2 regions of the Rhodoferax sp. ZS1R25 genome follow, and region 2 is predicted to be linked to the other one. Evidence: predicted binding sites of a transcription regulator. Region 2 holds the regulator's gene; the other holds the start of a gene.
The links. The regulator FliA, encoded in region 2, starts transcription of late flagellar genes. The targets are predictions, from matches to a motif close to CTAAAGTTTNNNNNNNNNNNGCCGNTA.

Region 1 (15,696 bases), on a different contig from region 2:
ACTCCGGCGTGGGCCCGGGCATGGCAGAGTCCACCGCAACGGCGCTGGCAGCGATGCGCGGCCGGATCCCCAAAAGCGCCACCTCACTGCACGCCCCTGCAATCCCTCTGCCCGCGCTCCTGGTGATTCAGGGCAACCGGGACACCGTGGTCGCACCGTCCAACGGTGCACTGGTGGTACAGCGTTGGGCGGCGACTGCGGGCGCCAAAGCTGCGCCCCCAAGAACGGTACAGCGTGGCACACGCTATGCGGTCGCGCTGCGTGAATGGAAAGTTGGTCGACGCGTCTTTGCCACCTTGGCGGAGGTGGCGGGCCTGGGCCATGCGTGGAGCGGCGGTGCTGCAACGCAGGCCTTCGCAGACCCTGCGGGGCCCGATGCGTCGCGCATGGTGTGGGCGTTTGCACAACGTGAACACACGCTGCGTGGTGCAACGCGCAATGCCTGAGCGCCGGAGCGGGCCACAGATGGGGGTTTTCCTTAGGTTGTCCGGCGTGTGACAGACCACGGCGCACCCGTGCCCGCACACTGCCGCACGTTTTCAACTTGAGGCCCCGATGCACTCTTCCTCTCCCGCATTCACCCGGCGCCAAGCGCTGGGCACCTTGGTCGCCGGCGCATTGCCTGTGCAAGCGGCGTTGGCCCAAAGCACGGTGTCTGCCGACAGCGGCGACATCGTGATTGGCCAGAGCGCGCACCTGAGCGGACCACTCGCCTCCACGTTGGCCGCGGTGCTCAAGGGGCAAGACCTTGCGCTCGCCGAATTCAACGACAAGGGCGGCGTGAATGGCCGGCGCGTGAAGCTGGTGACGCTGGACGACGCTTACGACACTAAGCTGTGCATGGACAACGTGAGCAAGCTGGTGGACGAGCACAAGGCCATTGCGCTGTTCGGCTTTGCCAACACCGCGGGCGTGGCCGCTGCCATGCCCGTGCTGATGGAGAAGAAGGTGCCGTTGATTGGCGTGTACTCCGGCTCGCCCAGCCTGCGCGCCAAGCAGCACCCCTACTTCTTCACCACCACCGCCAGCTACCGCGACGAGGTGGTGCAGATGATGCGCAACCAGGGCGCGCTGGGCCGCTCGCGCGTGGGCCTGGTTTACAACAACAGTGCGTTCGGCAAGCTCATGCTGCCCGTGGTGGAAGAGGTGGCCAAGGAGCAGGGCATCACCATCGTGGCCAAGGCCTCGCTGGAGATGACCGGCAGCGACGCCAATGCGGCCGCGCAGGCCATGGCCGCCGAGCGCCCGCAGGCCGTCATCATGATGGCGTTTGGCCCCTCGCTGTTTCCCTTCATCAAGGCAGCGCGCGCGCAGGTTGGCGCGCCACTGTACTGCCCGGGCATTGCCAATTCGCGCCAGCTGATGGATGCGCTGGGCGATGAGGCGCGTGGCCTGGCGTACACCGTGGTCATCCCCTACCCCTTCACCGCCACGCAAAACCTCACGCGCGATTTCCGCAAGACCATGGCCGCCGCCGGCCTGCCCGTGGACTACGACCATTTCTTTGGCTACCTGAACATGCGCACACTGCTGGCCGTGCTGGTGCGTGCGGGCAAGAGCATCACGCCGCAAACCATGGTGAGCACCTTGGAGCGCATGAAGAACGTGGACATTGGCGGCTACACGCTGGACTTCAGCCCCACCAACCACCATGGCTCCAAGTTTGTGGAAACCGTGGTGGTGGGCCCGGGCGGACGTTACATGCGCTAACACCCTGGGCTGACACAATGCAGGCTGGATGAACTCTTCAACACTGCCTGACATGAACACCTTTTTGCGACACACCGGCTTGGCTTTGGCTCTGGCTGCCAGCTCCCTCACCTGGGCCCAAAACGCCACCACGGCTGCGGCCGCCAAAGAAGACGGCGCCGTGGTCAGCAGCACTGGGCTGGTGTACCGCTCGCTCAAGGACGGCAGCGGTGCCAGCCCTAGCGCCACAGACAAGGTGAAAGTGCACTACCGCGGCACCTTCCCCGATGGCCGCGAGTTCGACAGCTCGTACAAGCGCGGCGAGCCGATCGAGTTTCCACTGAACGGCGTGATCAAGTGCTGGACCGAGGGCGTGCAGCGCATGAAGATAGGTGGCAAGGCCAAGCTGACCTGCCCACCGCAGATCGCCTATGGCGAGCGTGGCGCGGGTGGCGTGGTGCCCCCGAATGCAACGCTGGTGTTTGAGGTGGAACTGCTGGGCATCAACGGCAAGTAAGCCGCGCGCTGTGCGTGGTGCGGCGCACCGACACACAGCCTTCACCCCTTCCACAATGGGTCGGACTCCACGGGCAAGCGCCTGCTGGGGCCGGCCCATTTTTTGATTGGAGTGCCCGCATGACCACAACTGCCCACCCTGGCACGGACCACCGGGTGTCCGCCCTCTACACCACCCGGGAAGAAGCGACGCGCGTGCAAGCCCGCCTGGTCGACCTGGGGTTTTCTGCGGACCGCATCGAGATACTGCAGGACATGCCCACCCACTCGCCGACCGAGGGCAGCGACGAAATTCTCAAGCATATGGTGGTGGACGGCGCCATCGGCACAGCCGTAGGAACCGGCGTGGGTGCCGTGGGCACCGCCCTGCTGTGGGCGGCCAATATCACCCTGTTTGTAGCCAGCCCGCTGGTTGCACCGCTGGCCATGCTGGGCTGGTTTGCCAGCGTGGGCGGCATTGTGGGGGCGGTGGCCGGCACTGCCAGCAAAGAGGGGCGCTTTTCTGAACTGGTGATGGACGCCATCAAGTCCGGCAGCGTAGTGCTGGTGGTACACACCCAAGGCGAAACGGAGCGGGCGAAGGCCGCCGACGAAATCAGCAAATCACTACTGGGCCAAGGCCAGGCCGCCCTGTCGCAGTCGGCATGAGCGGCCGGTTCAGTGGGGCCCCGCGGCCCGGCTGACCCGCCACACCACATTGCCCACATCGTCGGCCACCAGCAAGGCGCCGCGGGTGTCCAGCGCCACGCCCACCGGACGTCCGCGCGCATGGCCGTCATCGGTAAGGAAACCCGTCAACACATCCTGCGGCGGGCCGGATGGCAAGCCCTTGTCAAAGGGCACAAAGATCACCTTGTAGCCGCTGCGCGGGCGGCGGTTCCAAGAGCCGTGCTGACCAATGAACATGCCCTGCACAAACCCCGCTGCCAACTGGTTGCCCTGGGCAGATGCCAAGCCCAGGGATGCGGTGTGGGGGCCCAGCGCGTAGTCTGGCTGGCGGGCACTGGCCACCAGGTCGGGGCGCGGCGGCGTCACCCGGCTGTCCACCCGGCCGTAATAGCTATAGGGCCAGCCATAAAAGGCGCCGTCGTCCACCTGCGTCAGGTAGTCGGGCACCAGGTCGCTGCCAATTTCATCGCGCTCATTCACCACCGTCCACAGCGCTCCGGACGTAGGCTCCCAGGCCATTCCGTTGGGGTTGCGCAGCCCCGAGGCAAACACGCGGTGCGCACCGCCAGGCAGGTCCACCACCCAGATGGCCGCGCGCTCGGCCTCCACCTCCAGGCCACTTTCGGCCACATTGCTGTTGGAGCCCACCGTCACGTACAGCTGCTGGCCGTTGGCGCTGGGGATGAGATTTTTGGTCCAGTGGTGGTTGATGGGGCCGGCGGGCAGGTCCACCAGCGTCTCGCCCGGCACGGTGATCTGCAGATCGCCGGGCGCATAGGGAAAGCGCAGCACGGCATCGGTGTTGGCCACATACAGGGTGTTGCCCACCAGCGCCATGCCAAACGGGGAGCGCAGCGCATCAATGAAGACAGTGCGGGTATCGGCCACGCCATCGCCATCGGTATCGCGCAACAGGGTGATGCGGTTGGCACTGGGCACGCCGGCCCCGGCACGGCGCATCACCAGCCCCATGATCCTCTCGCGCAGCGAGGGGTGGGCATCGGGCTTGGCGGGCGCATTGCTCTCGGCGACCAGCACATCGCCGTTGGGCAGCACATACAGCCAGCGCGGATGGTCCAGGCCGCTGGCAAACGCCTGCACCTGGGTTCCTGCCACGGACTCGGGCATTTGCCCCGGCGCCCAGCCCACCGCCAATGCGGTGTTCACGGTCGGTATCAGCGTGGGGGCGGGTGGCGGCAGTGTGGGGTGGGGCCCGGTCCCCGCGGACACCGGTAACGTGGCGGTCTCACCGCACGCAACCAGTGCGGCCCCCACCACACACGCCAAAGCAACCAGGGCGCAGCGCATGGACACTAGGCCTAGTGATAGGACTAAATGATGGCGTGCAGGCCCAACGTCTGCTGGGCCGGAGGTGGCACGGACGGCACATGCTGCAGTAGGTCCGACAGGTCATCGGCGTGTTCTTCTTCCACCGCCAAAATGGCTTCCAGCAGGCGCCGTGTGGTGGGGTCCTGGTCGCCCAGGTAGCCAATGAAGTGGCGGTAGCTGTCGATGGCGATGCGCTCGGCCACCAGGTTTTCCCGAATCATGTCTGACAGCGTGGGCCCCTCCCGGTACTCGGCGTGGCTGCGCTCCAGCAGCGTGTCGGGGGCAAAGTCGGGCTCGCCGCCCAATTGCACAATGCGCTCGGCCAATTGGTCCGCATGGACCAGCTCTTCGTTGGAATGGGCCAGAAACTCAGTGGCCACGGCCTGGGAATGGATGCCGCGCGCCATGAAGTGGTGGCGCCGGTAACGCAGCACGCACACCAGCTCGGTGGCCAGCGCGCTGTTAAGCATTTTCAGCACCGCAGGACGGTCGGCGGTGTAGCCCTCGGTCACCGCACCCTGCTCCATGTGACGGCGCGCGCGCTCACGCAGTGCACCTACATCAATCTCATCAGACTTTCTCATTTGCAGCACCTCCAAGACATGGTCCTAGCGTTTCCAGGAATGTCCTCAGCATGGGGCCAGCGCCCCATTTGAACTGTGCGGTGCCGCACACGCGGCGCTAGAAACCCACCTGCAACAGCGGCTGCAGCACGCTGGCGCCCAGTTTGCGGGAGCGCTCGCCGCTCCAGCCGTTCAGCACGTCGGGCAGATTGGCGTTGTCCTTGAAAGGCATCTCGATGGTGAAGGCTAGGCAGCCGAACTGCTGGGCGATCCAGTTGGTGGCCAGCGTCATATTGGCCTGGCCTGCGGCCGTGCGGCCGTAGTTCACTGTGTCCTGAAAATCCGGGCAACTGGCCAGCCAGACAGCCTTGAAGGCGTCTTCCAGCTCGGCCACGCGCGGGCTGTAGCCCGGCGTACCCTCGGAGCCCACCACAAAGTTGTAGGGCAGGCCTTCGTCGCCATGCACGTCCAGGCACAGGTCTACCCCCGTGTCCAGCATGGCTTGGCGCACCAGCAGCACCTCGGGCGATTTATCGGCACTGGGGGCGGCCCACTCGCGGTTCAGGTTGGCACCGGCGGCGTTGGTGCGCAGGTTGCCCAGCACGGCGCCATCGGGGTTCATGTTGGGCACCACGTAAAACACGCAGCGGTCCAGCAGCACGCGTGCCGCCGCGTCGTCACCGTCCAGCAAGCGCTCCAACATGCCTTCCACAAACCACTCGGCCATGGATTCGCCGGGGTGCTGGCGGGCGATCACCCAGACCTTCTTTTTGTCTTCCAGCGGCGTGGTGCCCGCCTCGTCGGTGATGCGCAAGAGCGTCATGTCGCGCCCCTGCACAGTGCTGCCCAGGCGCTGCAGCTGCACCCAGGGGGAAGCGCCGACCGAGCCCAATAGGTCCAAGTGCTGCTCGTACGAATAGGGCTCGAAATAGGCGAAGCACACGGCCTGCGCCATGGGGGTCAAGCGCGCGGTCATCTCCTTGCCGTCGTACTGGGTGTCGATGCGGCTCCAGTGCTGGCGGTCGTGGCTGGCCAGCACTTGGTAGCCCTCCCAGCCCTTGGGGTAGGCGCATTCCGATGCGTTCAGAAACCGCAGCGTGACGGGCTGGTAGGCCGCGCCATGCAGGCAAAAGTGAAACCACTGGGCAAAGTCGGCGGCGCTGTCCTTGCGGATGCGCAGCTGGATGTCCTGCGGGCTGTCCAGGCGCACCACATCGATGGCGCCGGAGTCAAACTGGGTGGAGATATGGAGGGATGGCATGGGGCAGTGCGGTTGGGTCCAGGGGGCCGGGCCATTGTAGAAGTCGCCCTCAAGTTCGGGCCACTGGTGGCCGATAACCCCCTACCGCCCTTTGCATTTCCGGAGTTCCCATGAACATTGCCAGCACCCCCGCCGTGCAAGCCGCCAGCGCTGCCGCCCAAGGCAGCACGGCCGATGCCGTGAACATCCTGGTGCTGAAAAAGGCGCTGGATATGCAAGCTGTGTCGGCGGCCACCCTGCTACAGGCCCTGCCCCAAATGCCGCCCCTGGCCACCAGCGGCACCGTGGGCACCAAGCTCAACACCTTCGCCTGAGCCTTCTTACTGGCTTTCCACCACCTTCACCAGCTGCCCCACTGGCGGCTCACCACCACCGTAGAAGCCGTTGATCAGGCGCAGCTGTTGTTCGGGCCGCGCAATAGGAGAGCTTTTGGCTAGCTCCACAAAACCGCCTTTGGGGTAGGGTACGGTTTTGAGCCCCCAGGGCCGGGCCGCGGCCCGGTCTTGCGCCGTTAGCGCCCTAAAGCTACTCTCCACCTCACGCACCTGGGCGCGAGCGCGCTGCAGGGCGTTGGCGTCTTTTGCGCTGGTTTGCAGCAGGTAAATCTTGTCGCCCGGGCCGGTGACCACGGTGGCCTCTAGCGCCTGGGTCTGACCATTGCTGTCGGCGCGGGCGCCGGCAAAGCGTGTGGCTGGCAGGCCGTTGAAGGTGGTGGTTTCTACCCGGCCCTGGGTGGGCTTGAGCACATTGCGGATGACGTCGGTATGCGTCTTGCCAGCCTGCGGCGGTACCAGGCGCACCACCACGGCGGCGTCGCGCGCGGTGTTCAGCAGCGCCAGCTGTTCGTTGTCGTTCTGGATGTACCAGCCCACAGGCGCGGTGATCGCAAAGTTCAGCGGCTCGTGGTAGAAATTGCGCCCCCGCGTCAGGCCCTGGGCAGCGCTGTCACCAAAGGTCACGCCCGACATCACCTTGAGGTAGCGCGTGCGGCCCTCGTCGCCATAGGCGCCCTGGGTTTTGTACTGGGCTGCCAGCGCCGTAATGGCCTGCAGGCGCTGGTCGTTGCTGGGGTGGGAGGCCAGCCAGTCGCTCTGCGCCGGCACCGGGCGGCCTTCGGCCTTGGCCTGGTCGGCGGCAAAGCGCTCCTGGTTTTTCAGCACGGTGATCACGTCCACCATGTTGTGCGGGTCGTAGTGGGTGCGCGACAGGTATTCGGCGCCCAGGCCATCGGCCTGTAGCTCCTGGTCACGCCCGTAAGACGCGATGTAACCCGCCGCCACGGTTTGCGAGGCCTGGCTGGCCAGTTGCCCGGCGCCGCCAAAACCCTGCCCCTCCAACACGGCACCCAGCACCGTGGCCGCAAACACCCCCAGCCCTGCCGTCTGCTGGCGCGTGGCGCGCTGGGCGCCGTGGCGTGCGGTCACATGGCCAATCTCATGGCCCATCACGCCGGCCAGGTCGGCCTCGCTGTCCAGGTAGGCCATGATGCCGCGCGTCACATACACATAGCCGCCGGGCAGCGCAAAGGCGTTGATCTCGGGGCTGTCCAGCACCGTGAAGTGCCACTGCAATTGGCTGCGGTGGCTTTGCGCGGCCAACTTCTGGCCCAGCGCATTCACATAGCTTTGCACCGCAGGGTTGGCGTAGACGCCATATTCCTTGAGTACCTCCGCATGGCCCTTGGCACCCTCGGCCACTTCGTCTTCCTCGCTCATCACCGAACGCTCGGTCTGGCCAGTGACGGGGTTGACGGTGGCGGTGCCGCAGCTGGTGAGCATGAGCGCCGCAAGCACGGCGCTGGAGATTTTTTGTTTCATGGCATTCCCTTTCTAACAAGAGGAGATCTTAGGGGCCTGACGGGGCTGCTCCGTGCGATGCAATACGGTGGGCCGTGCATTTAGGGCGCCAGCCCTTTCAGGTCCTGCTTGATGAAATCGATGAAGGCCCGCGTGCGGGCCGGCAGCAGCCGGGCATGCGGGTACACCACGTGGATCGGACGGGGTGGCGGCTCGAAATCTTCCAGCACCAGCTGTAGCGTGCCCTGCGCCAGATGCGGCGCCACCTGGTACGAGATGAACATGCCAAAGCCCATGCCGGCCAGGCAGGCATCCAGCACCGGGGCGTTGTGGTTGAAGGTGAGGTTGCCGGTGATGGGTACCGTGAAGGCCTTGCCCTGCGCATGGAAGGTCCACCACGGGCCGCTGGCCCCCAGAAAACGAATGCAGTTGGCCTGCAGCAGGTCGCGCGGGTGCGCGGGCACACCGTGGCGCGCCAGGTACTCCGGACTGGCCACCACCAGGCGGCGCAAGCTCCCCAACGGCTGCGCCACCAGCGAGGAGTCTTCCAGCGCGCCAATGCGAATGCCCAGGTCCAGCCCCTCTTCCAGCAAATTCACCACGCGGTCGGCCAGCATCACACTGCACTGCACGCGGGTGTGGCGCTGCACAAAACGCATGACCACGGGGGTGACATGCATCTGCCCGAACATCACCGGCGCGGTGATGTGGAGCTGGCCCGCGGGTTCGCTGGCGTCAGCGCTCAGTGCGGCCTCGGCCTCGCCCACGGCGCTCAGCACCTGGCGGCAGCTCTCCAGGTAATGCTTGCCTTCTTCGGTGAGCGACAAACGCCGCGTGGTGCGGTGCATCAGGCGTACGCCCAGGTGCGCCTCCAGCGCGGCCAGCGTGCGCACCACCGCCGGCAGCGACGAATCCATGGCGCGAGCCGCTGCCGTCAGGCTGCCCTGGTCGGCAATGTGGGTGAACGCCTGCATGGCTTTGAGCTTGTCCATGCGGCATATTAGACCGATATATGGATGAGTTAAATGTGTTTCTCACCATTTATCAATTTCAAAGCAATAAACACAATGGGCGCATCGTCACTTTGCTGGAAAGCCCGCCATGAGCCCCTTGCGCCCCGCCACTCCCATTCGCCTGCACCGCATGCCCCTCTCGGGCCACTGCCACCGGGTGGAGCTGTTTCTCTCGCTGCTGGGCCTGCCGGTGGAGCTGGTGGAGGTGAACATGGCAGCCGGCGCCCACAAGGCACCAGCGTTTTTGCAGCTGAACCCGTTTGGGCAGTTGCCCGTCATTCAGGACGGAGACGTGACGCTGACCGATTCCAACGCCATCCTGGTCTACCTGGCCAGCCGCTACGCGTCCGATGCCAATAGCTGGTTGCCACGCGACCCGCTGCAGGCGGCTGCGGTGCAGCGCTGGCTGTCGGTGGCCGCCGGCCCCTTGGCGTTTGGTGCGGCAGTGGCCCGGGCCATCGTCGTTTTCAAGCGCACCACGCAGCCAGACGAAGCCATCCAGCGCGCCCACAGCCTGCTGGCGGTGATGGAGGCGACGCTGCAGCACACCGACTATCTGGCGGGCAACCACCCCACGCTGGCCGACATCGCCAACTACAGCTACACCGCGCACGCCCCCGAAGGCCGCGTGGCGCTGGACGCCTACCCGCACGTGCGCGCCTGGCTGGCGCGCATCGAGGCGCTGCCCGGTTTTGTGCCCATGGTGAAGACGCCGCTGCAACAGGCTGCCTGAGATGACTGGCCACCTGCCCGAGCGCGCCTTCCACACTGGCGAACAGGCCTTGCAAGCCCGCGTGGGCGTGCGCGAGCGCATGGCCGAAGTGGGCAACATCGTCATGCGCGACCACATGCCCGACCAGCATCGCGGCTTCTTTGCCCAGTTGCCGTTCATCGTGGTGGGCTCGGTGGATGCCGATGGCCAGCCCTGGGCCTCGGTACTGGCCGCGCCACCCGGCTTTGTGGCCTCGCCCGACGACCAGACCCTGACGGTGGAGGCGCTGCCACTCGCAGCCGACCCACTGCACACCAACCTGCACCCTGGTGCACCCATCGGCCTGTTGGGCATAGAACCGCACACGCGCCGGCGCAACCGCATGAACGGCGTGGTGAGCGCGCTGCACGACCAGGGCTTTGCTGTGCAAGTTCAGCAGAGCTTTGGCAACTGCCCCAAGTACATCCAGGCCCGCAAGCCGGTGTACCTGGCGCCCGATGCCAACGCGCAGCCAGTGGTACACCGCGCTACCGAGCTGGACGCGGCCGCACGCCAGATGCTGGCGCAGACCGACACCTTCTTCATTGCCACCGCCTACACCGGCACCGACCTTGAACAGCGCGGCCCGGCCCATGGCGTGGACGTATCCCACCGCGGTGGCAAACCCGGCTTTGTGCGGGTGGAGGGCAACACCCTGATCGTGCCCGACTTCATCGGCAACTTCTTCTTCAACACGCTGGGCAACCTGGCCGTGAACCCGCGCGCAGGTCTGCTGGTGGTGGACTACACCACGGGCGACCTGCTGTACCTGGCGGTGGATGCGGAGATCATCTGGGACGGCCCGCTGCTGGATAGCTTTGTGGGGGCGCAGCGGTTGCTGCGTCTGCAGGTGCGCAGCATGGTGCGCATTCATGGGGCCTTGCCACTGCGTTGGGGTGCGGCGCAGTTGTCGCCGGTGTTGGGGGCTACGGGGAGTTGGAATTAAGGCTGGCAGAATTTGTTGCAATTCTTTGGTCGACGTAACAGCGACCTTCAAACTACGACTTCCGCTATGCGGCGGAAGCGGACGTCCGCAGATTCACCCGAACGGGGGATATTCAGGACCGAGGTAGGTCTTCAAAATCGGAGACTGTCACGATTTTAATGAGAGCAGTTTGCACAAGCTGCATGTGAAATATGCCATTTTTTGCAACCCACACCTTCACTTTATCCCGCAGTGCATTGCGGCATGAATTTCGATAAGTCCGGCAATGCATCGGCTATCTGCACGCGCTCGAGTTGCAATGCGCCCCCTCTCAGGCGTTGTCATTCGCAAGCTCATGGGGAGCATCTTTCCGCGTCGAAATGACTACGGAAATGGCTCATTTGAAGAGCTGGTCCCCGAGCTTGCTCGATTTGGAATAACTACGATTGGAAAGTTTCGTCGCTTGATGACCAAGCATCGGAAGATGCTGCTACGGATAGACCGCGATCGACTGGCTCCCTGGGAGGAGAGGCATTTTTCCGATGACTTCGGGGAGGAATTTGTGAAAGATGCGGTGCGAAGACAATACTGGTTTGCTTATCCTGGTCTGGTCCGCACGGCGGCAGAACTTGAATTTGGTGAGGCGGCTGCGATTCATGTCGATAAACCTTAAGTTTCCAATCGATACGGCCCCTCAACAGCGGAAGGCGGCTTCGCCGCAAGAGTTGGCGTCGCGGTCATCTTCACGTTAGGTGCCCCAATGCAAGATCGCCAGATTATTCACAGCAGTATCTCCCCGGTTGGCTGGTATGTAGCTTCGTACATCCATCGTTTTGTCGCGCTCAACCAAGACAACGAACGCGACTCAAAGCGATTTGAGGTTTGGGAAAACACGATCTTGATTGCCGCCCAATCACCAGAAGAGGCTTACGAAAAAGCAATTGCAATTGGCAGGAAGGGGTGCGAGCCCTACGAAAACAATCTCGGTCAGTGCGTACAGTTTCTATTTGAAGGACTCACCTCGCTGTTGCCGATCTATGAAGAGCTTACCGACGGCGCAGAGATTATCTGGGCCAGAAGGTCGCAATCACTCAAGGCAATGCGCAAGCGAATCAAACCCAAAAGTGAGTTGGAGGTGTTTCAAGATGCCGATGCCTCACCCCTTCTTTGAGCGGACCCGCCTACCGCGGCATGTTTGAGTCAACCAGTAAAGACGGCTTTAGAGCGATGCGAAAGTCGGCTATCAGTCTGAAGTAGCCCTCCAAACCAACTCACCAAGGCGGGTGGTGGGGCCCATGGGCGCAGGCCGCACTCGCGGTTGCCACAGAGCAAGCGTGCCAAGCACAACGTTAGCGCAGCAATCCAAGCCAACCAGAAACAGCCGCCCGCGACGCGAGCCGGAGAACGCGGGCCACGCCGCCCGCCTTGTGCGAGGCGGCTCCCAGCAAGGCTGTTTACACACAAAACAAGCTTCTAGCCCCCGTCAATATTGCGCTAGCAGCTACAAAAACCGTAGCACCTAGAGCCGCCAACCAACCGCCCACACCCCCCACCACCGATAATCGGGGGATGACCGCTTTCTCCTCTCTCCCCCTCTCCCCCGCCACCCTTGCCAACCTGCAGCAACTGGGCTACGAGTCCATGACGCCCATCCAGGCGGCCAGCCTGCCGATTGCGCTGGCGGGGCAAGACCTGATTGCCCAGGCCAAGACCGGCAGCGGCAAGACCGCGGCCTTTGCGTTGGCGCTGCTGGCCAAGTTGAACCCACGCTGGTTTGCCGTGCAGGCCATGGTGCTGTGCCCCACGCGCGAGCTGGCCGACCAGGTGACGGTGGAAATCCGCCGCCTGGCCCGCGCCGAAGAAAACATCAAGGTGGTGACGCTGTGCGGTGGTGTGGCCACACGCGGCCAGCGTGCCAGCCTGGAAAACGGCGCACACATCGTGGTCGGCACGCCGGGCCGCATCATGGACCTGCTGGAGCGTGAATACCTGTCGCTGGAAAACCTGAACACTCTGGTGCTGGACGAAGCCGACCGCATGCTGGACATGGGCTTCTTCGACGACATTGCCACTGTGGTCAAGCAAACGCCCAAGGAACGCCAGACCCTGCTGTTCTCAGCCACCTACCCCGAAGGCATCGCCAAGCTGGCCCAACAGTTCATGCGCGATCCGCAGCAGATCACCATCAAAGCGCCCTTGGCCGAGAGCACGATCGAACAACGCTTTTACGAGGTGGAGCGCAGCAACCGGCTGGACACCGTGGCCCTGCTGCTCAACCACTTCCGCCCCACCGGCACCATCGCCTTTTGCAACACGCGCCAGCAGTGCAACGAGCTGGTGACGCTGCTGCAAGGCCAGGGCTTTGTAGCGCAGGCCCTGCATGGCGACCTGGAGCAGCGCGAGCGCGACCAGGTGCTGGCACAGTTTGCCAACCGCAGCTGCTCGGTGCTGGTGGCCACCGACGTGGCCTCACGCGGGCTGGATGTAAAAGAGCTGGACTTGGTCATCAACGTGGACATTACGCCCGACGCCGAGGTGCATGTGCACCGCGTGGGCCGCACCGGCCGCGCAGGCCAATCCGGCCTGGCGGTCAGCCTGGTGTCCATGAACGAGATGGGGTCGGTCGGCAAGATCGAGCAGTACCAGAACGCGCCCTCGGTCTGGTTCAAACGCGACGAGCTCACCCCCACAGGCAAGGGCCGTTTGCTGCCCCCCATGGTGACCCTGCAGATTGCTGGAGGCCGCAAAGAGAAGATTCGCCCCGGCGACGTGCTGGGCGCGCTGACCAGCGCCGAGGGCGGCCTCGCCTACACCCGTGAGCAGATCGGCAAGATCGCCGTCACCGAGTACTGCACCTTTGTGGGCGTGGAACGCAGCATTGCCCATGACGCCTGCGCCAAACTCAACGCCGGCAAGGTCAAGGGCAAGAGCGTGCGGGCCCGTCTGCTGTAAGGCAAATTCCTACAAGGTTTACAGCCGTTGTCGGACTCCAGTTCAGAGGGACTGTGACTACAGTTCATCCAAGCGCCAGTGTCACTGGACAGCGCATGGAACCCACTGGAGAACTGCCATGAACGACACCACCACCGCCCTCAACCCCTTCAGCCTGATGATGGAGCCTGAACTGGTTTTGCAGACCATGGAGCGCTCCCAGCAGCTGCGCGGCCTGCGCCGCCACAAGCTGCGCCCGCTGGACAAGCCCCTGATCCCCTACACCAAGGAAGCGCTGGCCAACCGCGCGGCCTATGACGCCGCCATCGACGCCGAAGACCTGGAAGCCCAGGCCGACGCCTACCTGCTGAACTAAACCAGCCCCTGTTCCCGCCCCGGGCAGGCGGGAATATGAAACCGGCCCTCTGGGGCCGGGAGCGAAGCCGGATGGGCCGATAATGTTTCGGTCCCTCTCGTCCCACAAAGGAAGCTTCGCAATGTCCCTCGCCCGTCTTGCCTCCCCGCGCCTTGTCGCCGCTGCCGCCCTGGCCGTTTGCTCTGTAGCCGCCGTGGCCCAGTCCACCGAACCCGTGCGGGTTGGCCTGTTGAGCACACTCTCCGGCCCCGGTGCGGGTTTGGGCGTAGACATCCGCGATGGCTTTCAGCTCGCAGTCAAACTGAATGCAGGCAAGCTCGGTGGCCGTACCGCCGAAGTGATCGTGGCCGACGACCAGGCCACCCCCGACGTGGGCCGCCAGACCGCCGACCGCTTGGTCAAGCGTGACAAGGTGGACTTCCTCACCGGCATCGTCTTCTCCAACGTCATGCTGGCCGTGGGCACCCCCACATTCCAGTCCAAGACCTTCTACATCAGCGCCAACGCCGGCCCCTCGCAGTACGCGGGCGAGCAGTGCAACCCGTATTTCTTCAGTGCCTCGTACCAGAACGACAACATGCACGAGGCCGTGGGCAAGACGGTGACCGACAAGGGCTTCAAACGTGTGGCGCTGATCGCCCCCAACTACCCGGCCGGCAAGGACGCGCTCACCGGCTTCAAGCGCTTCTACCAGGGTGAAGTGGCCTCCGAGACCTACACCGCGCTGAACCAGCTGGACTACAGCGCCGAGCTGTCCAAGCTGCGCGCCACCAAGCCCGATGCGGTCTACATCTTCCTGCCCGGTGGCCTGGGTATCAACTTCATCAAGCAGTTTGTGGGCGCCGGCCTGTCCAAGGACATGACGCTGTTTGGCCCCGGTTTCTCGGGCGACGAGGATGTGATCAAAGCCGTGGGCGACCCCATGCTGGGCATGTTCAACACCTCGCAGTGGGGCCACGACATGGACAACGCGGCCAACAAGAAGTTTGTCGCCGAGTTTGAAAAGGAATACGGCCGCCTGCCCACGCTGTACGCCGCGCAGGGCTACGACGCCGCCCGCCTGATCGACGCCGGCGTACGCGACAGCAAGGGCAAGCTGGACGACAAGGCTGCCGTGAAAAAGGCACTGGAAGCCGCCAAGTTTGACTCGGTGCGCGGCGCCTTCAAGTTCAACAGCAACCATTTCCCCATCCAGGACTACTACCTGCGTGTGATCACCCGCGACAGCAAGGGCCGCGTGACCAACCGCACGCTGGGCGCGGTGTTCAAGAACCACGCCGACGCCTACGTGGGCAACTGCAAGATGCCGGGCCTGTAAGCCACGCACCTGGTTTCGCACGATGGGGATTTTGTTGCTGGAGCAGGCCCTGAACGGCCTGCAGCTGGGGCTTATGCTGTTTTTGCTGGCAGCGGGCCTCACGCTGGTGTTTGGCATCATGGACATGGTGAACCTGGCCCACGGCTCGCTCTACATGGTGGGCGCCTACCTTATCGCCACCGTGTCGACCGCCAGCGGCTCCTTCTGGATCGGTCTGGGTGCTGGCGTGGTCGCCACGGCCGCACTGGGCATGTTGCTGGAAGTGACCGTGCTGCGCCGCCTGTACCGCCGTGACCACGTCACGCAGGTGCTGGGCACCTTTGCCATCCTGCTCATGTGCAACGAGGGCGTGCGCATGGTCTGGGGCTCACAGCCCCTGTCGCTGAACCCGCCCACGGCACTGGCCGGCCCGGTGGAGCTGCTGCCCGGTTTTTACTACCCCGCGTTTCGCCTGCTCATCATCGGTGTGGGCCTGGCCACGGCGCTGCTGCTCTACCTGCTGGTCACGCGCACGCGCATGGGCATGCAGGTGCGCGCCGGCGCGTCGAACCGCGACATG
Region 2 (15,696 bases):
CATGAAGACTTCGCGGCGCAGCTCGTCTTCGGCACCCGCGTCCGCCAACCGCTCCATGATGCGGGCGCGCAGCACCATGGCGCCGCGGATGGGTTGCAGGTTGGCATCGCTGCTGGCATGGGGCATTTGCTCCATGAGCCAGGCGCGCAGGCGGCTATAGCCCATGTTGAGCAGGCCCTGGCGCACGCTGGCGGTCTCGTTGCGCAGCGCCAGCGCAGCTGAATTGGCAAAGCGCAAAAACCGGTAGATCAGCAGCGGCTCGTCGCCCATGCGGCGCTCCAGCGCCTCCAGGGATTCGTCGACGTCAATCGCGCGCACCAGGTCGCGCAGCACCTCGCGTGCGGGCTGGATCTGCTTGTAGCGGTAGGCGTAGAGCATTTCCTCGGTGGGCCAGCCGGCCACCCCCCAGACGGCCTGGTGGTCCAGCGCGTGTTCCACCAAGGCCTGGCTGGCCAGCCCCTCGTACAGCGCGCCGGGCACCACGGGGCTGGACACTACCCCGGCGCCACCGCTGCCACCGTCTTGTGTGCGGCGCAGCGCGGCGCGCAGCGCGCCCAGCGCGTCTTGCGGGCTCAGGGTGCGCAGGGTTTTGTGAAAGCTGCCTTGTACCTGGGCTTGCGACGCGGCTTGGCCGACCTCGCCGCTCCACACCAGGCGGCGCCCGCGCTGGTGGGCCTGGCGCACCAGGCCTGCAAGCTGGGTGTCGCCCAGCCAGGCATCGGGCACTTCCAGCCAGATGCCACCGGGCGGCGCGTGTTTCAGCAGGTCACTCAGAAGCGCTGGCGTGCGCACGCTGAGCAATTGGGTTTCCTTGCCGGCAGGCCAAAGTTCTTGCAGGGCTTGCAGCAGGTGCTGTGCATCCACCGCGCTGCCGCTGTAGGGGTCCACCCACAGGCGCACGCCGCTGCGCTGGCGCCATTGGTTCCACAGGGGTTGGTACCCCATGGTCACGCTGCCCAGCACCGAGGGGGTCATGGCTTACCCGAGGAAGTTGAACAGCGAGAGCTTTTGCACCTGCGCGTAGGACTGCAGGGCCGCGGAGTAGGCGGTCTGCTGGTTCTGGAAGTCGGAGATGCCCTTGATCATGTCCAGGTCTTCCGCGCGTGAGCGGTTGCCCTCTTGCTCGATGTTGCGCTTGTCGTTGTCGGTGGTGATGCGGTCGGCGCGACCCAGCAGGTCGCCGGCCTGGCCGCGCACAGCCGAGATGCGGGTCATGCTGATGTCCACGTTGTGCAGGGCCTGGGCCACGGCCTGCGTGGCTGCGTTGGCGTTGGTGGCCTTGCCGATGTCGTTGATGGCGGTGTCCAGCACGCTGAACACGCTGCGCTTGAAGGTCACGTCCACCGTGTCCCCCACGGCCGGGCTGCCGATCACGGTGGCACCGCTGTTCTTGTCGGTGGTGGGTGGGATGCCGTTGATGTTGAACGTCAGGCCGGGGATGCCGGTGATGGCGATCTTGGCGTTGCTGCCCGTGGCATACGAGGCGCTGGCGCCCGACACCAGGGGGGCGGGGCCGCTGACGGCTGGGGTCTCGGTGATGTCGTAGGTGACGGTGGTGGTGCCCGGCACGGTGGTGGAGTCCAGCGCCGTGAAGGTGATCTTGTAGGTGGGGTAGTCGGGGTTGCCCGCCGTGGCCTGGGCCAGCGCTGCGGTGCTGGCCACAGTGGCGCTGTTGCTCACCACCACGCCGTCGGTGGTCAGTGATCGGTTGGTGGGAATGGCGCCACTGGTGGTGTTGCCCACGGTGACGTTGAACACGCCATCGCGTGCGGGCTGGTTCATGAAGGCGCTTTCGCCATCCAGCGTGAACGGAATGGCGTACTGGCCGCTGGCCGCCTGGCCGGGCAGGCCGTTGAAGGTGTAGTCCGGCGCGACCGACTGCGGGCCCACAAACGGTGCCAGTGCGCTACCCAGTGCGGCAAACAGCGGCAGGCCATTGCTGTCCTTGGTATTGGCCAGCGCCAGGATCTGGTCGCGCATGCCGGTCAGCTGGCTGGCAATGGTGGTGCGCTCCGACGCGGTGTAGGCACCGTTGCCGGCGGTCACCACCAGCTCGCGGAAGTTCTGCAAGGCGTCGGTGATGTTGCCCAGGGTGCTTTCGGCCGATGCGATGGCGTTGCGCTGTGATTCGAGTGCGCGCTGGTCGGTAGCAATGCGGGCAATGCGGTTCATCGCGCGCTCGGCCTGGGCGGCGCCCGTGGGGTCGTCGCTGGCGCTGTTGATTTTCTTGCCCGAGGTCAGGCTCTCTTGCAGGCTGGCCAGCGTGGTCTGGCGGGATTGCAGGTTGCGCAGGGTGTTGTCGTAGGCGTTGGCGGACCCGAGCCGGGTAAAGGCGGTGGCGGTCATGCGTGTTCTCCAAGCGTCGGGCGCCTAGCGGCTACCGGGAAAGGCCCTGGATCAGGGTGTCAAAAATGCTTTGGGCGATCTGGATCATCTTCGCCGAGGCCTGGTAGGCCTGCTGGTACTGCAGCAGCTTGGCGGCTTCTTCGTCTAGGTTCACACCCGATACACCCGAGCGGTCTTTCTCTGCGTTGGTGGCAATGTTGCTGGACACCTGGGCCGAGTAGTTGGCGCTTTGCGAGCGGATGCCGATTTGCGAGATCAGGCCGGCGTAGCCGTCGGTCAGCGCGGCACCGTCAAACATGGGCTTGTCCCGCAGGTCCATCATGGCGCTGGCATTGCCGCCGCTGGTGGCGGCAAAGGCGTTTTGGCCAATGGTCACCGTATCGTTGGTCGCGGGCATGCCGGTCAGCGTCAGTGCAAAACCGGGGAAGCCTGCTGGCGTGTAGTTGATGGCCTGGCCCGATACATAGGGCTGGCCGGTCACACCGGGGGTCAGGGCGGTGTTGTCCACGATGTCGTAGGTGGTGCCGCCCACGCCATTGGTAAAGGTGACGGTGTAGCTGGGCTGGGGCACGGTGGCCGCCGTGGTGGCCATGGTCTTGGCGCTCAGGCTGGCCAGTGCCAGTGAGCCGGTGTTGGTGGGCTTGAGCGTGGCGGCCAGCGGTGCGGCCACGGCCAGCGCACGTGGGGTGGAAAATTCGCGCCCCACATTGCTGGCCGAGGTGCTGTAGGGCTTGAGCAGAAAGCGGTCGCCCGCGGTGGCACCGGCGGCACCGGTGGTGGTGATGGTCAGGCCGTCCAGCGTCACCGGGCTGCTCAGGTCCACGGTGCGCACCAGCCCGTCGCTCATGCGCTTCACCGAGGCATTGGGCGGGGTGGTGAAGTTGATCTCGTAGTCAGACGCTTCCAGCTTGGTCACATCTGCGACGGACAGGGTCATGCTCGCCGCCGAGGTTTGCCCCGTGGCTTCGTAAATGTTGGAACTGCCAAAGGTGGTGGGCGTGAAGATGTTGCCGCCCACATTGCCGTCCAGGTCCAGGCCCAGCTTGTGCTGGTCGTTCATGGCGGTGGTGATGCCCATGGTCAGGCGGCCCAGCAGGTTGCGGCCCTCGGCCAGGTCGTTGTTCTGAAAGCGCAGCAGGCCCGAGACTTCGCCGCCGCCCAGGGTGTTTTCGTCCAGCACCATGGAGCTGCCGTTGCGCGTGATGGCCAGCCGGCTTTTCAGCGTGTCGCCAAAGTCATCGGGCACGATGGACACGGGCGCCACCTCGGTGCCCAGCACCAGGGCTTGGCTGCCGCCGATGAAGACGCCCACGGTGCCGTCATCCGCCGGGATGGAGGTGGTCTGCACATACTGGTTCAGGTCTCGGATCAACTGGTCGCGACGGTCCAGCAGGTCGTTGGGCGGCTGGCCGTTGCCCTGGGCGCGCGAGATCTGCTGGTTCACATCGGCAATGTTGTGCGCCAGGGTGTTGATGGCGGTGACCTTTTCGCCGATGGACTGGGCGATGCCGCTTTGCAGGTCGTCCAGGCTTTGCGATGCAGAGCGCAGGCGACGTGCGGTTTCGTCCACGCGGGTCAGCGCCACGGTGCGTGCGGTCAGGTCGGTAGGGGAGCTGGCCACGTCCGAGAAGGCGTTCAGCATGTCGTTGATGCTGGCGCCCACGCCGTCGGTCCCGCCCTGGAAGATGTTGGTCAGCTGCGTCAGGTAGTTGGCGCGGGTTACGTCGGCAGACTGGGTGGTGGCGGCCAGCGTGCTTTGGCGGTTCAAAAACGAATCGAAGTTGCGCTGGATGGTCTGAATGGACACACCCTTGCCCAGGTAGCCACCGCCCGTGAACTGGCCAGCAACGGTTTGCAGCACCACCTTCTGGCGCGAATAGCCGGCGGTATTCACGTTGGCAATGTTGTTGCCCGTGGTTTGCAGTGCCACCAGGTTGGCCTGCAGTGCCTGCGCGCCGATGTTCAGAATGCCCATGGTGGTCGGTCTCCGTTTACACCTGCACGCGGCGCAGTTGCAGCGTGGTGTTGATGGCGCGGCTCAGCTTGGCGGCGTATTCAGGGTCGGTGGCGTAGCCGGCCTTTTGCAGGCCGCTGGCAAAGGCGTGGGCCGAGGTGGTCTGCTCGCGTGCCTTGGCGTAGCGGGGGCTTTCCGTGATCATGCGGGCGTAGTCCTTGAACGAGTCCTCATAGGAGTCGTAGGCGCGAAACTTGGCCACCTGCTTTTGCGCCACGCCGCCCACGTATTCGGTGGTGGTGACTTCGGCCACCTTGCCGGTCCAGCTGGCACCGGCCTTGATGCCAAACAGGTTGAAGGAATTGCCGCCGCCCTTGACCTTGATCTGGTGGTTGCCCCAGCCAGTCTCGTGGCCGGCCTGGCCCAGCATGTAGCTGGCGGGTATGCCGGTGGCTTTCTCCACTTTGCTGGCCACGTCTGAATGCTTTTTGACGAAGTCGGCCTGGCTCTCGGTGGGGGCGCGTTTGGTTTTCACCGGGGTGATCTTCGCGTCCATGCCCAGGTCCTTGGCCGCCGCCTTGGCGGGTTCGGTGCCGGTGGCCGTGGGGGGCGTGGTGCCGGGCATGGTCACGCCCATCTGGCGTGCCAGCTGCTGGGAGATCATCTCCGACAGGCCGCCAGGCTGGCCCGACATCTGCACGGCAAACTGCTGGTCCAGCATGTCAGCACCCAGGTCGCTGCCGGGGTTGTCCAGCATGCCGGATTTCATGCTGTTGCTGGCCTCGCGCATGCTTTTCACCAGCTCGCGCATGAACAGTGATTCAAACTGCTTGGCCGTTTCCTTGATGGTCTCCGGCGTGGCCTTGCTCGCGTCGAACTTCAGGTTGCTGAGCGACTGGGAATCAACCGCCAGGCTCTGCGAGCTGGAGAGTGACGAGGTGCCGTAGATGGATCCGTAGCTCATGTCAGATCACCTCCAGTTCCGCGTTGAGCGCGCCGGCCGACTTGATGGCTTGCAAAATGGCCAACAGGTCTTGCGGCGTGGCGCCCAGTGAATTCAAGGCCTTCACCACATCGGTGAGTTGGGCCGCTGCGGGAATCTGGATCAGCTTGCCGGGCTCGGATTTGATGTCGATATTGGCTTTTTCGGTCACCACGGTTTGCCCGCCGGACAAGGCGCTGGGCTGGCTCACCACCGGGGTGCTGGAGATGCTGATGGACAGGTTGCCGTGCGCAATCGCGCAGGGGCCCAGGGTCACGGCCTGGTTGAGCACGATGGAGCCGGTGCGTGAGTTGATGATGACTTTGGCCGCGGCCACCGACGATTCAATGGGCAGCTCTTCCATCTCGGCGATGAAGTTCACGCGGTCATTGGGGTTGCCGGGGGCCTTGACCTGCACGGTGCGGCCGTCTTGGGCCTGGGCCACGCCGGCGCCAAATTTGCGGTTGATGGCCTGGGCCACCTTGCGTGCGGTCTGAAAGTCCGACGAATTCAGGCTCAGGCTGATGCTGTCGCCCTCTTGCAGGTTGGTGGGTACAGCGCGCTCGACCTGGGCGCCTTCGGGAATACGGCCCACGCTGAGGTGGTTCACGGTGACCTTGCTGCCACCGGCCGCAGCGCCGGCACCGGCCACGATCAGGTTGCCCTGGGCCAGCGCATACACCTCTCCGTCCACGCCCTTGAGTGGGGTGGAAATCAGTGTGCCGCCCTTGAGCGACTTGGCGTTGCCCAGCGAGGACACGTTGATGTCCAGCGTCTGGCCGGGGCGGGCGAAGGCGGGGAGTTGGGTGGTGACCAGCACGGCGGCCACGTTTTTCATTTGCAACTGGGCGATTTGCGCGGCGGGCAGGGTCAGGCCCAGCTGTTTCATGTAATTGGCCAGGCCCTGCGAGGTGTAGGGCATCTGCGTAGTTTGGTCGCCGGTGCCGTCCAGGCCCACGACCAGGCCAAAGCCCGTCAATTGGTTGCTGCGCACGCCTTCAATGGCGGCGACTTCCTTGATACGGGTGGCTGACAAAGCGGTGCCGCTGGCTGCTGCCATCAGGAGCGCCAGGCACCAACCGCCTAGCCATGGGCGGCCTCGGGGTGTTACAGCTTGGTTCCGGTGTGTCATGTGCAGAGTCGGTAATGGGGACGGTCCGACTGGACCTATTACCCCTCGGCACTATTCTGGAGAACTTTAGAACGGATGAAAGTTCAAAAAGAACCGGGATAACCAGCCAACTGTTTGCGCTTCGCCCTGGGCGCCGCGGCCCTTGGACTCCACGCGCACGTTGGCGACCTGCAGCGAGCTGATCACATTGTTGGGTTGCAGCATGCGCGGGTTGACCGTACCGGTGAACCGCATCACGTCCACATTCTGGTTCACACCAATCTGCTTCTCACCGGCCACCACCAGGTTGCCGTTGGGCAGCACTTCGACGACGGTGGTGGAGATGGAGCCGGAAAATGTGTTGGCGGCTTCGGTGCCGCCTTTGCCCGAGAAATCGTTATTGGTCTTGGCAGACATTTCCAGGTTTTTCAAGTCCGGACCCAGCATGCTGGGCAGGGGCGGGGTGATGGCCGAGTCGATCGAGCTGTTGCGGTTCACCGTGGACTTGGAGACCTGGCTGGCGGCCAGGCTTTCGACGATCTGGATGGTGACGATGTCACCCAGCGCGCGGGCGCGGCTGTCTTCAAACGCCGGGCGGTAGGTGGCCAGGTGGAACAGGCTGCCGCCGGAGGGCTTGGTTGGTGCGACGTTGGTGGCGGCACTCAGCTCGGGTTTGACTTCGGCAAAGTCCACCACCGCCTTGGGCGGAATGCCTTGGCAGGCGCCCAGCAGCAGGGTGCTCGCCAGTGACAGGTAAAAACCACATCTAGCCCCCGTGAAATATGCGCCAGTAGCTACTTTTTTCATAGCAAACCTCACAGCTGTCCTAATTTTTGCAGCATCTGGTCCGAGGTCTGGATGGCCTTGGAGTTCATCTCATACGCGCGCTGGGTCTGGATCATGGTCACCAGCTCCTGCACCACGTTGACGTTGGAGGTTTCCACAAAGCCCTGCATCACGGCGCCCAGGCCGTTGGAGCCCGGCACGCCCGCATTGGGCTGGCCTGAGGCCACGGTTTCCTGGTACACGTTTTGCCCCTTGGGCTCCAGGCCGGCGGGGTTGATGAAGCTGGCCGTGGTGATGGTGCCCACCGACTGGGGGGTGGTGGTGCCCGGCACCGTGGCCGACACGGTGCCGTCCTGCGCGATAGAGAGGTTGGTGGCATTCGCCGGCACGGTGATGCCGCCTTGCACCAGCAGGCCGGAGGAGGTGACCACACGGCCCTGGTTGTCCAGCTGGAAGGCGCCGTCGCGGGTGTAGCCGGTGGTGCCGTCGGGCATGGTCACCTGGAAGAAGCCGTTGCCCTGGATGGCCACATCGAGGTTGTTGTTGGTCTGCTGCAGGTTGCCCTGCGAGAAGGTGCGGCTGGTGGCCACCGTGCGCACGCCCAGGCCCACTTGCAGCCCGGTGGGCAGGGTGGACTGTTCCGAGCTGTTGGAGCCCACCTGGCGCAGGTTTTGGTACATCAGGTCTTCGAACACCGCATGGGCTTTTTTGAAGCCGTTGGTGGAGACGTTGGCCAAGTTGTTGGAAATCACGTCCAGCTGCATTTGCTGGGCTTCCATGCCGGTCTTGGAGATCCAAAGGGAGTTGATCATGGTGTGTTTCCTGGGGGGTTAGCCTTGCAAGCCAAGCAATTGGCCGGCCGAGCGGTCGTTGGATTCGGCGGTCTGCATCAGGCGCATCTGCGCTTCAAACTGGCGGGCGGTCTGGATCATGCCGACCATGGATTCGATGGCGTTGACGTTGGAGCCTTCCAGCACACCGACCTGCACCCGGGCGGTGTCTTCGTTGTTCATGGGGTCGCCCGACAGCGTGCGGAACAGGCCGTCGTCACCGCGCTTGAGCGGGTCGTCGGCCGTGGGCACGGCCAGCTTGAGCCGACCAATCACGTTGGCGGGCTGACCGCCCACCTTGGCGCTGATGTTGCCGTCCGGGCTGATGCTCAGCTCGGCCCCGGCGGGTGAGGTGATGGCGCCGCCGTCACTGGACAGCACCTGGCGGCCGTTGCCGGTGGTCAGCGTGCCGTCGGTGGCCACTTCGAAGTTGCCGTTGCGGGTGTAGGCCTCGGTGCCGTCCAGGCCCTGCACGGCAAACCAGGCGTCGTTCATGGCCATGGCGTCCAGGCTGCGGCCGGTGCGCTGGGCCGGGCCGGGGGTGTTCAGGTGGCCGGCCGTGGCCTCCACCGCAAACACGCGGGTGGTGGCGCCTTCGCCGCGCAGCGGCACGGCACGGTAGGTGGCCAACTGGGCCCGAAAGCCATTGGTGGACACGTTGGCCAGGTTGTTGGACAGGACGGCCTGGCGGTTGGCCGCCGCGTTGGCGCCCGTCATGGCGGTGTAGATCAGGCGGTCCATGGTGGTCTAGCCTCGGTTAGCGCAGGTTGACCAGCGTGGACATCACCTGGTCCTGCGTCTTGATGGTCTGTGCGTTGGCTTGGTAGTTGCGCTGGGCGGTCATCATGTTGACCAGCTCGGCGGTGATGTCCACGTTGGACTCTTCAATCGAGCCCGCACGTGTTTCGCCAAACTTGCCAATGCCGGGTTTGCCCAGCACCACGGGACCGGACTTGAAGGTCTCCAGGTACTCACCACCGCCCACGGGCGCCAGGCCCTGCAGGTTGCGGAAGTCGCCCAGGGCAATCATGCCGCCGGTCTTCAGGGTCTGGCCGTTGGAGTAGCTGGTGCTGATCACGCCCTTGCCGTCAATGGCCAGGCTGGTGAATTCGCCTGCGGCATAGCCGTCTTGCGACAAGGCCGTCACGCTGTAGGCCGCACCAAACTGGGTGACACCAGAGATATCGACCGTCATGGCGCTGGGGATCTTGCCGGTCGGTTCGTTGGGGTTGTTGGAGGTGATCGTGCCGCTGGGAATGGTCAGCGTGAACCCTGCAGGACCGGTGACCTTGCCCGTGGCGTCAAACGTCATGGTGCCGATCGGGGTGGCGCTGGTCAGGTCGGTATACACGTCCCAGGAATTGGCAACCGTATCGGTCTTCTGGAAGTACAGGTTGGCCGAAGACGCCACACCCTGGGCGTCGTACACGCTGATGGAGGTGCCGTAAGTGGCGCGCGGCGACGGCGTGACACCGGCTGCCACGGACTGGGTAGCGTCCTTGGCGCGGGCGTCCAGGTTGAACTCGGCCGTGATGGCTGCGGTGGCCTTGGCGGGAATCGGGGCACCGGTGGGCATCACCAGTTTTTGCGGGCTGATGCTGGTGGCGGTGCCAGTGTTGTCGGTGGGGTAACCCATCAAGAACGAGCCGGTGTTGGTGATCAGGTTGCCGGTCTTGTCCAGCTTGAATTCGCCGTCGCGGGTGTAGGCAATGGTGCCGTCGGTCTTGGTCACCTGGAAGAAGCCACCCCCGTTGATGCCCACGTCCAGGCTGTTGCCGGTGATGTTAATGTTGCCCTGCGAGAACTGCTGCGCGATGGCCGCCGTGGCCGCGCCGATGCCGGCCGCACTGCCGCCGCCCGTGCCCAGCGATCCAGCCACCAGCTCGGAGAACTCATTGCGTGACGACTTGAACCCCACGGTGCTGGAGTTGGCAATGTTGTTCCCAATGACATCGAGGCTTTTGCTCGACACATTGAGCCCGGAGAGTCCTGTTTGAAAGCTCATGGCGTGGTCCTTGTGGGTGGCGAATTAGAGAATGACTTTGATGGCGTCGTAGGCAACGGTTGCGCCGCTCTTGAGGCTGAGGTTCAGCCCACCGGTGCCGGTGCTGACGGATTCGATGGTGCTGCGCGTCAGCGGTGTGACATCGACCGCCTTGCCGCTCAGCGTGGCCGTGACCTTGAAGACCGGTGTGGTGGTGCCGGTGTAGCTGCTGGCGTCCCACTCGAAGTTATGGCGGCCTTCGGCTTGCGCGCCCATGTTGATGGTGCCCAGCACCTGGCCGCCCTGGGTCAGCACTTGCACGGTGACCTTGTCGGCCTCGCCGGCCAGTTGCAGACTGCCTTTGCCCACGCCCGAGCTCACCGACAGGCTGTTGCCCTCGGTCAGTACCTCGCGGCCCACCATGGAGGCGCCCTGCAGCACCTGCATGGAGGAGAACTGGGTGGCCATGGACTTCATGGTCTCGTTGAGCTCCTGGATGCCCGACACCGTGTTGATCTGTGCCATCTGGCTGGTCATCTGGGCGTTGTCCATGGGGTTCATGGGGTCCTGGTTGTTCAGCTGGGCTACCAGGAGTTTCAGGAAACGGTCCGTCTGGGCCTGCGCGCTGGTTTGCGTGGTGCCCGTGGCGGATGTGTTTGTCGAGCTGGTGTTGCTTACGCTGGCGACCATGGTGTGTGCCTCTGAGGTTATTGACCCATTTGGAGCGTCTTGAGCAGCAGCGTCTTGGCTGTGTTCATGACTTCCACGTTGTTTTGGTAGGACCGCGAGGCCGAGATCATGTTCACCATCTCCTCCACCGGGTTCACGTTGGATTGGGTGACGTAGCCATCGGCATCGGCCGACGGATGGGTCGGGTTGTGCACGCGCTTCAGGGGGTCATTGCTTTCCCTGATGGAGCTGACCTTGACGCCCGAGGAGGCGTCCGAGCCCATGGGCACGGTCTCAAACACCACCTGGCGCGCTTTGTAGCCTTGGCCGTCGGGGCCGGCTACCGCATCGGCGTTGGCCAGGTTGCTGGCGACCACGTTGAGGCGCTGCGACTGGGCGCTGACGGCGCTGCCAGACACATTGAAGATGGAAAACATGGACATCGTGGGACTCCTCAGTCGTGGTCAGAGGCCTACTGGCCCTGAATGGCACTCAAGATTGTTCTGGATGAGCCGTTAATGAAGCGAAGGGTGGCTTCGTAGCGCACCGAGTTGTCCACAAAGTTGGCCCGCTCGCGGTCCAGGTCCACGCTGTTGCCGTCCATGGCGGGTTGCGTTTGCACCGTGTAGTCCAGCTTGGAATCGCCCAGGGCGCCGCTTCCATTGGCACTCGGCAGGGGAATATGACGTGCATTGGTGGTGCCATCGCTGGACAGGCCGGCGCTGCTGCTGGTGGACAGGCGCACGCCCTGGCTTTCGCCAATGGCTTCGCTCATGGCCTGCTTGAAATTGACGTCACGGCCGGAGTAGCCAGGCGTGTCCGCGTTGGCGATGTTGCTGGCAATGACGCGTTGACGCTCGGCGCGCAGCACCAAAGCTTTCGCTTGAAAGTCCAGGGCGTTGGTCAAATTGGCAAACATGGGCTACCTCGGCTAAGGGCGTCCGGTCCAGACGGAGGGGCCGGGATGGGGACGTGCGGCAATTATGGGAAAAGCTTTAATTTCTTAGCGGAGGAATAGCGGGGGGATTGGCCTGCATTTGGCGGGTTTGCGCGGGCGAGGGGCTGCCTATAGTTGCTGCAACTTAGGAGTGCCGCCATGTCCCCGTGCTTGCGATTCGCGCATCTGCTGCCCCGCTGGCTGCGTGGCGGCTTGGCGTTGGCCGTGCTGGCCGTGGTGCCTGCTGCCTGGGCCCAAGACATGGCGCTGGGCGATTTGCAGGCGTTCGCGCAGCGCTGGGTGCGCGATACGGTGGCCAAAACCAATGCGGACAACCCGGGCCTGCGCATGGAGTCGAGCGTGGGCGCGCTGGATGGCCGCTTGCGGCTGGCGGTCTGCGGCAATGTGGAGGCGTATGTTCCGCCCGGTGCCCGCCTGTGGGGCCGCAGCCGCGTGGGTTTGCGTTGCGCCGACGGCATGGGCCGCTGGAATGTGTCCTTGCCCGTGGTTGTCAAGGCCGTGGGCCCGGCCTGGGTGTTGAAGAGCCAAGTGGTGGCGGGTGCCACGTTGGCGGAGTCGGATGTGATCGAGGCCGAGGTGGATTGGGCCGAAGAGCCCTCAGCGGTGCTGCAGGAGCGCCCCCTGTGGGTGGGACAAACGGCGACCCGGCTGCTCAGTGCAGGCCAGGCCTTGCGCCAGGGCATGGTGAAGCCGGCGCAGGTGTTTCAGGCTGGTGCCTCGGTACGGGTGGTCGCACAGGGCCCTGGGTTCCAGGTGTCCAGCGATGCCCAGGCCCTGTCTGCCGGGGTGGTGGGCCAGCAGGCCCGGGTCCGCATGGACAACGGGCGGGTCACATCGGGCATGGTGCTGGATGTTCGTACAGTCAAAATTGACCTTTGAGTCCAACTTCCTGTGCAAAGAACCCTAAAGTCCGTCATGATCTGGCCGATAACAATCCCACGAGGCCGCGCTTATCGCGGCTTTGGAGAATGCCATGAAGATAGGTCAACCCTCAGATATCCCCTCGTCCGTCACGCCCACGGTGTCCGGTGCTGCCCAAAAAGCGGCCCAGAGCAGCAGCGCCAGCACGGCTGCGACCAACAGCGCGGCCGAAGGCACGCGCTCTGCGGGTGTGGCCGTCACCGTGTCCACGTTGGCGCGTTCTCTGGAGAAGCCCGAGCGCAGCGATGCGGATGTGGACACCCAGAAAGTCGCCTCCGTGAAAGCGGCCATCGAAGATGGCACCTATGTGGTGAACGCCGAGGCGATTGCCGACAAGCTTCTTTCCAACGCGCAGGAAATGCTGAACCGCACCACGCGGTAAATCCGGCCTGCGCACTATCTACGGTGCGGAGGTTTCAGGATGTCTAAGGATTCACAATCGCGGTTTGACGCACTCGAGCAGCAGTTCGGCGCAGTAGCCGCTGCCCTGCGTGATGGCGACACTTCCCAACTGGAGTCTCTGAGCAGCCAGCTGCAGCAAATGACGGTGGAATTCGCGCGCGAGTTGGAGGTTTTCTCGGCCAAGTCGGGCATCTCCTCGACCCAGCTGCGCCGTGCCAAAGCCCTAAGCCAGGGATTTCCGGTGTTGCGTGAAAGCCTGTTGCGCCGACAAGCCTTGGTAGACCAGGCTCTCCAGGTGGTGGTTCCCGCCACCCAAACCCAGACCTATGCGGCCCCGACAGCCAGCCCTTACGGTGCGGGCCCGAAGGCTTCCGGCCGTTTCCAAAGTTTCACGGCCTGAGGGCTAAGCGATCCCCCTGCTCAGTGGGATCGCATCTTTGCCCGCAGCCGGGCGATGGACTGGCTGTGCAGCTGGCAGACGCGCGATTCGGTCACTTCCAATACTGCCGCAATTTCCTTGAGGTTCATGTCCTGCTCGTAGTACATGCTCATGATGAACTGTTCGCGCTCGGGCAGGGCCTTGATGGCGGTGACCAGTGACTGGCGCAGGCGCATGTCCCGCAGCATATTCAGCGGGTCGGCATCGTTGTCGGCCACGTGGCGGTCCAGGAAGGTGTCATCGTCTTCGTTGCGCCGCGTCATGTCTTCCAGGTAGACCAGCTGCGTGCCGCGCACCTTGCCCAGCAGACTTTGGTATTCGGCCAGGCCCATTCCCAGTTCCGCCGCAATTTCGGATTCTGCGGGGCTGCGGCCCAGCACATGCTCCAGCTTGCGCATCGCGACTTCAATTTCCTTCTGGCTCTTGCGGGAGCCGCGCGACATCCAGTCGTTTTCACGCAGCTCGTCGAGCATGGCGCCGCGAATGCGCTGGGTGGCAAAGGTCTCAAACTGCACGCCCTGCGAAGCCTCGAAGCGGGTAAGCGCGTCCGACAGCCCAATCAGTCCGACCTGGATCAGGTCATCCACTTCCACGCTGGCGGGCAACTTGGCCATCATGTGGTGGGCCAGGCGGCGCACCAGCGGCTGGTACTGCTTGATCAAAGCGGTACGGTCCAGCTGTCCTTTGGCGGAGTACATCAGTGTGCCCCTGTGGGGTAGTGGTGGCGCACCGTGGGCGCATAGGGGCGGTGGGGAGCGGACCAGCCGCTGTTCAGCGCCATGGCATTTTCCAGCAGGCCCAGCACCAGCCGGCCGATGCTGGCCGAGGGGCGCTCATCGGTGGTGGGGGCCGGAATGTTCAGGGCGTTCACTTGGTAATTCAAAAAGTATTTGGCGCAGTCGTTCAAGCTGGTGGGCGTGCGGTTTTCGGACACCGGTGTTTTGGCTCTTGCATTGTCCATCACATTGACAATGGTAGGTTCCAGTGCACCTTTGAGCAACAGGCGTTTGAGGGCCAAATAACTGGTTAGCAGCGAGGCTTTGGCCGTGGACACGGCCAGCACCGGGCGCACGCCGCTGCCGTGCAGCAAATGGGCCAGCGTTTGCGCCGTGCTGTACACAATCACCACACTCTCGTGGGGGAATAGTCCTCCGGCATCTACCAGCGAATGCATGCCGGTAGCGCTGCCGCTGGCCAGGGTTTGCAGCCCCAGCCGTGCCGGCAGAACCGTCCACGAAGGCGCATCGGATACGGCTGGCGGCGCCATGGAGTAATCAAACAACTGGGCCAAACCCGGGTTGTCCGGGGTTTCCAGCACCGTGCCGTCCAGCACCGTGACCGGGTGGCCGAAACCGACCAGGGCATTGCACAGTTGCAGCAACAGTGGGAGTTCCACCTGCTCGTCACCATGGCTGACCATGGCGATGAGCTTGGGCGCAGGGACGACTGCCAGGTCCAGCAGACCTGCGGCCTGATTGATCGGGTGATCAAGCATCCAGGCGCCCCTGGCCGGTGGCCGCGTTGCTGGACTGGCTGAAGAAAAAGCCCAGGTCGCTGGCCTTGGGGTCGTAGGCGGACACGCCGGCCGTGCGCATGGACATGCGCACCAGCTTGGCTGCGACAGCGGGTTCCCAGTCTTCAGGCACGCGCTGGCCGTTGGTCACACCGCGCAACACCAATTGGTGTCGGATGACGGCATCGAGGGCGGGGCCGAGTTTCACGGCCTCGTCGGTCTTGGACAGAATGGCTTGCAGCGTGGTGGGGGTTTTGAAGCAGGCCACGGCTTCGTCCAGCGTGTCCCCATGGCCACCCGCATTGAGCACCAGCAGGCGCTTGATTTTGGGCAAGTCCAGCAGCTCCATCAGTTCGCGCTTGCGCGGGTCGCGTGGGGCAATGCCGGTGGTGTCAATCAACACCATTTTCTTGTTGGCCAGCAGCCCCAGCAGATCTTGCAGGGCGGCCTTGTCATGCGCCAGGTGGGCCACGACGCCCAGCATCTTGCCGTAGGCACGCAGTTGCTCATGGGCACCCACACGGTAGGTGTCCAGGGTGATCAGGCCCACGCTACCGGGGCCATGGGCGCGGGCGCACTGGCCGGCCAGCTTGGCGGCGGTGGTGGTCTTGCCCACGCCGGTGGCGCCTATGAGGGCAAACACGCCGCCTTCTTCGTGCAGGGGCGGGCTGCTGGCGTCGGTGCGCAGGTTGCGCTCCAGCACGTCCATCACCCAGCGCACCGATTCCGCCGCATCCATGTCTTCAGGCATGCGCTCCAGAATCGTGCGGGACAGTGTGGGCGAGTAGCCTGCGCGAATCA

Region 1: the regulator FliA is predicted to act here: its motif matches at 6,077-6,103, upstream of AC097R_RS04315 (putative motility protein).

Annotation. Positions count from the first base shown of each region.
Region 1 is NZ_JBWMAZ010000001.1:905,939-921,634, reverse strand. It holds gene AC097R_RS04350 (extracellular catalytic domain type 1 short-chain-length polyhydroxyalkanoate depolymerase) at 1-446, shown strand, start outside; gene AC097R_RS04345 (ABC transporter substrate-binding protein) at 556-1,710, shown strand; gene AC097R_RS04340 (FKBP-type peptidyl-prolyl cis-trans isomerase) at 1,763-2,206, shown strand; gene AC097R_RS04335 (hypothetical protein) at 2,326-2,853, shown strand; gene AC097R_RS04330 (PQQ-dependent sugar dehydrogenase) at 2,863-4,182, opposite strand; gene AC097R_RS04325 (ferritin-like domain-containing protein) at 4,206-4,787, opposite strand; gene AC097R_RS04320 (M14 family metallopeptidase) at 4,885-6,027, opposite strand; gene AC097R_RS04315 (putative motility protein) at 6,138-6,341, shown strand; gene AC097R_RS04310 (M48 family metalloprotease) at 6,348-7,844, opposite strand; gene AC097R_RS04305 (LysR family transcriptional regulator) at 7,925-8,815, opposite strand; gene AC097R_RS04300 (glutathione S-transferase family protein) at 8,925-9,569, shown strand; gene AC097R_RS04295 (pyridoxamine 5'-phosphate oxidase family protein) at 9,571-10,533, shown strand; gene AC097R_RS04290 (hypothetical protein) at 10,832-11,185, shown strand; gene AC097R_RS04285 (DUF4288 domain-containing protein) at 11,273-11,683, shown strand; gene dbpA (ATP-dependent RNA helicase DbpA) at 12,082-13,464, shown strand; gene AC097R_RS04275 (hypothetical protein) at 13,583-13,819, shown strand; gene AC097R_RS04270 (ABC transporter substrate-binding protein) at 13,941-15,137, shown strand; gene AC097R_RS04265 (branched-chain amino acid ABC transporter permease) at 15,160-15,696, shown strand, end outside.
Region 2 is NZ_JBWMAZ010000005.1:61,159-76,854, forward strand. It holds gene AC097R_RS20620 (YuxH family protein) at 1-975, opposite strand, end outside; gene flgL (flagellar hook-associated protein FlgL) at 979-2,346, opposite strand; gene flgK (flagellar hook-associated protein FlgK) at 2,378-4,321, opposite strand; gene flgJ (flagellar assembly peptidoglycan hydrolase FlgJ) at 4,338-5,264, opposite strand; gene AC097R_RS20640 (flagellar basal body P-ring protein FlgI) at 5,266-6,414, opposite strand; gene AC097R_RS20645 (flagellar basal body L-ring protein FlgH) at 6,481-7,200, opposite strand; gene flgG (flagellar basal-body rod protein FlgG) at 7,209-7,991, opposite strand; gene AC097R_RS20655 (flagellar basal body rod protein FlgF) at 8,010-8,750, opposite strand; gene flgE (flagellar hook protein FlgE) at 8,767-10,014, opposite strand; gene AC097R_RS20665 (flagellar hook assembly protein FlgD) at 10,039-10,683, opposite strand; gene flgC (flagellar basal body rod protein FlgC) at 10,701-11,105, opposite strand; gene flgB (flagellar basal body rod protein FlgB) at 11,135-11,581, opposite strand; gene flgA (flagellar basal body P-ring formation chaperone FlgA) at 11,759-12,499, shown strand; gene flgM (flagellar biosynthesis anti-sigma factor FlgM) at 12,594-12,923, shown strand; gene AC097R_RS20690 (hypothetical protein) at 12,963-13,343, shown strand; gene AC097R_RS20695 (RNA polymerase sigma factor FliA) at 13,364-14,080, opposite strand; gene AC097R_RS20700 (hypothetical protein) at 14,080-14,877, opposite strand; gene flhF (flagellar biosynthesis protein FlhF) at 14,870-15,696, opposite strand, start outside.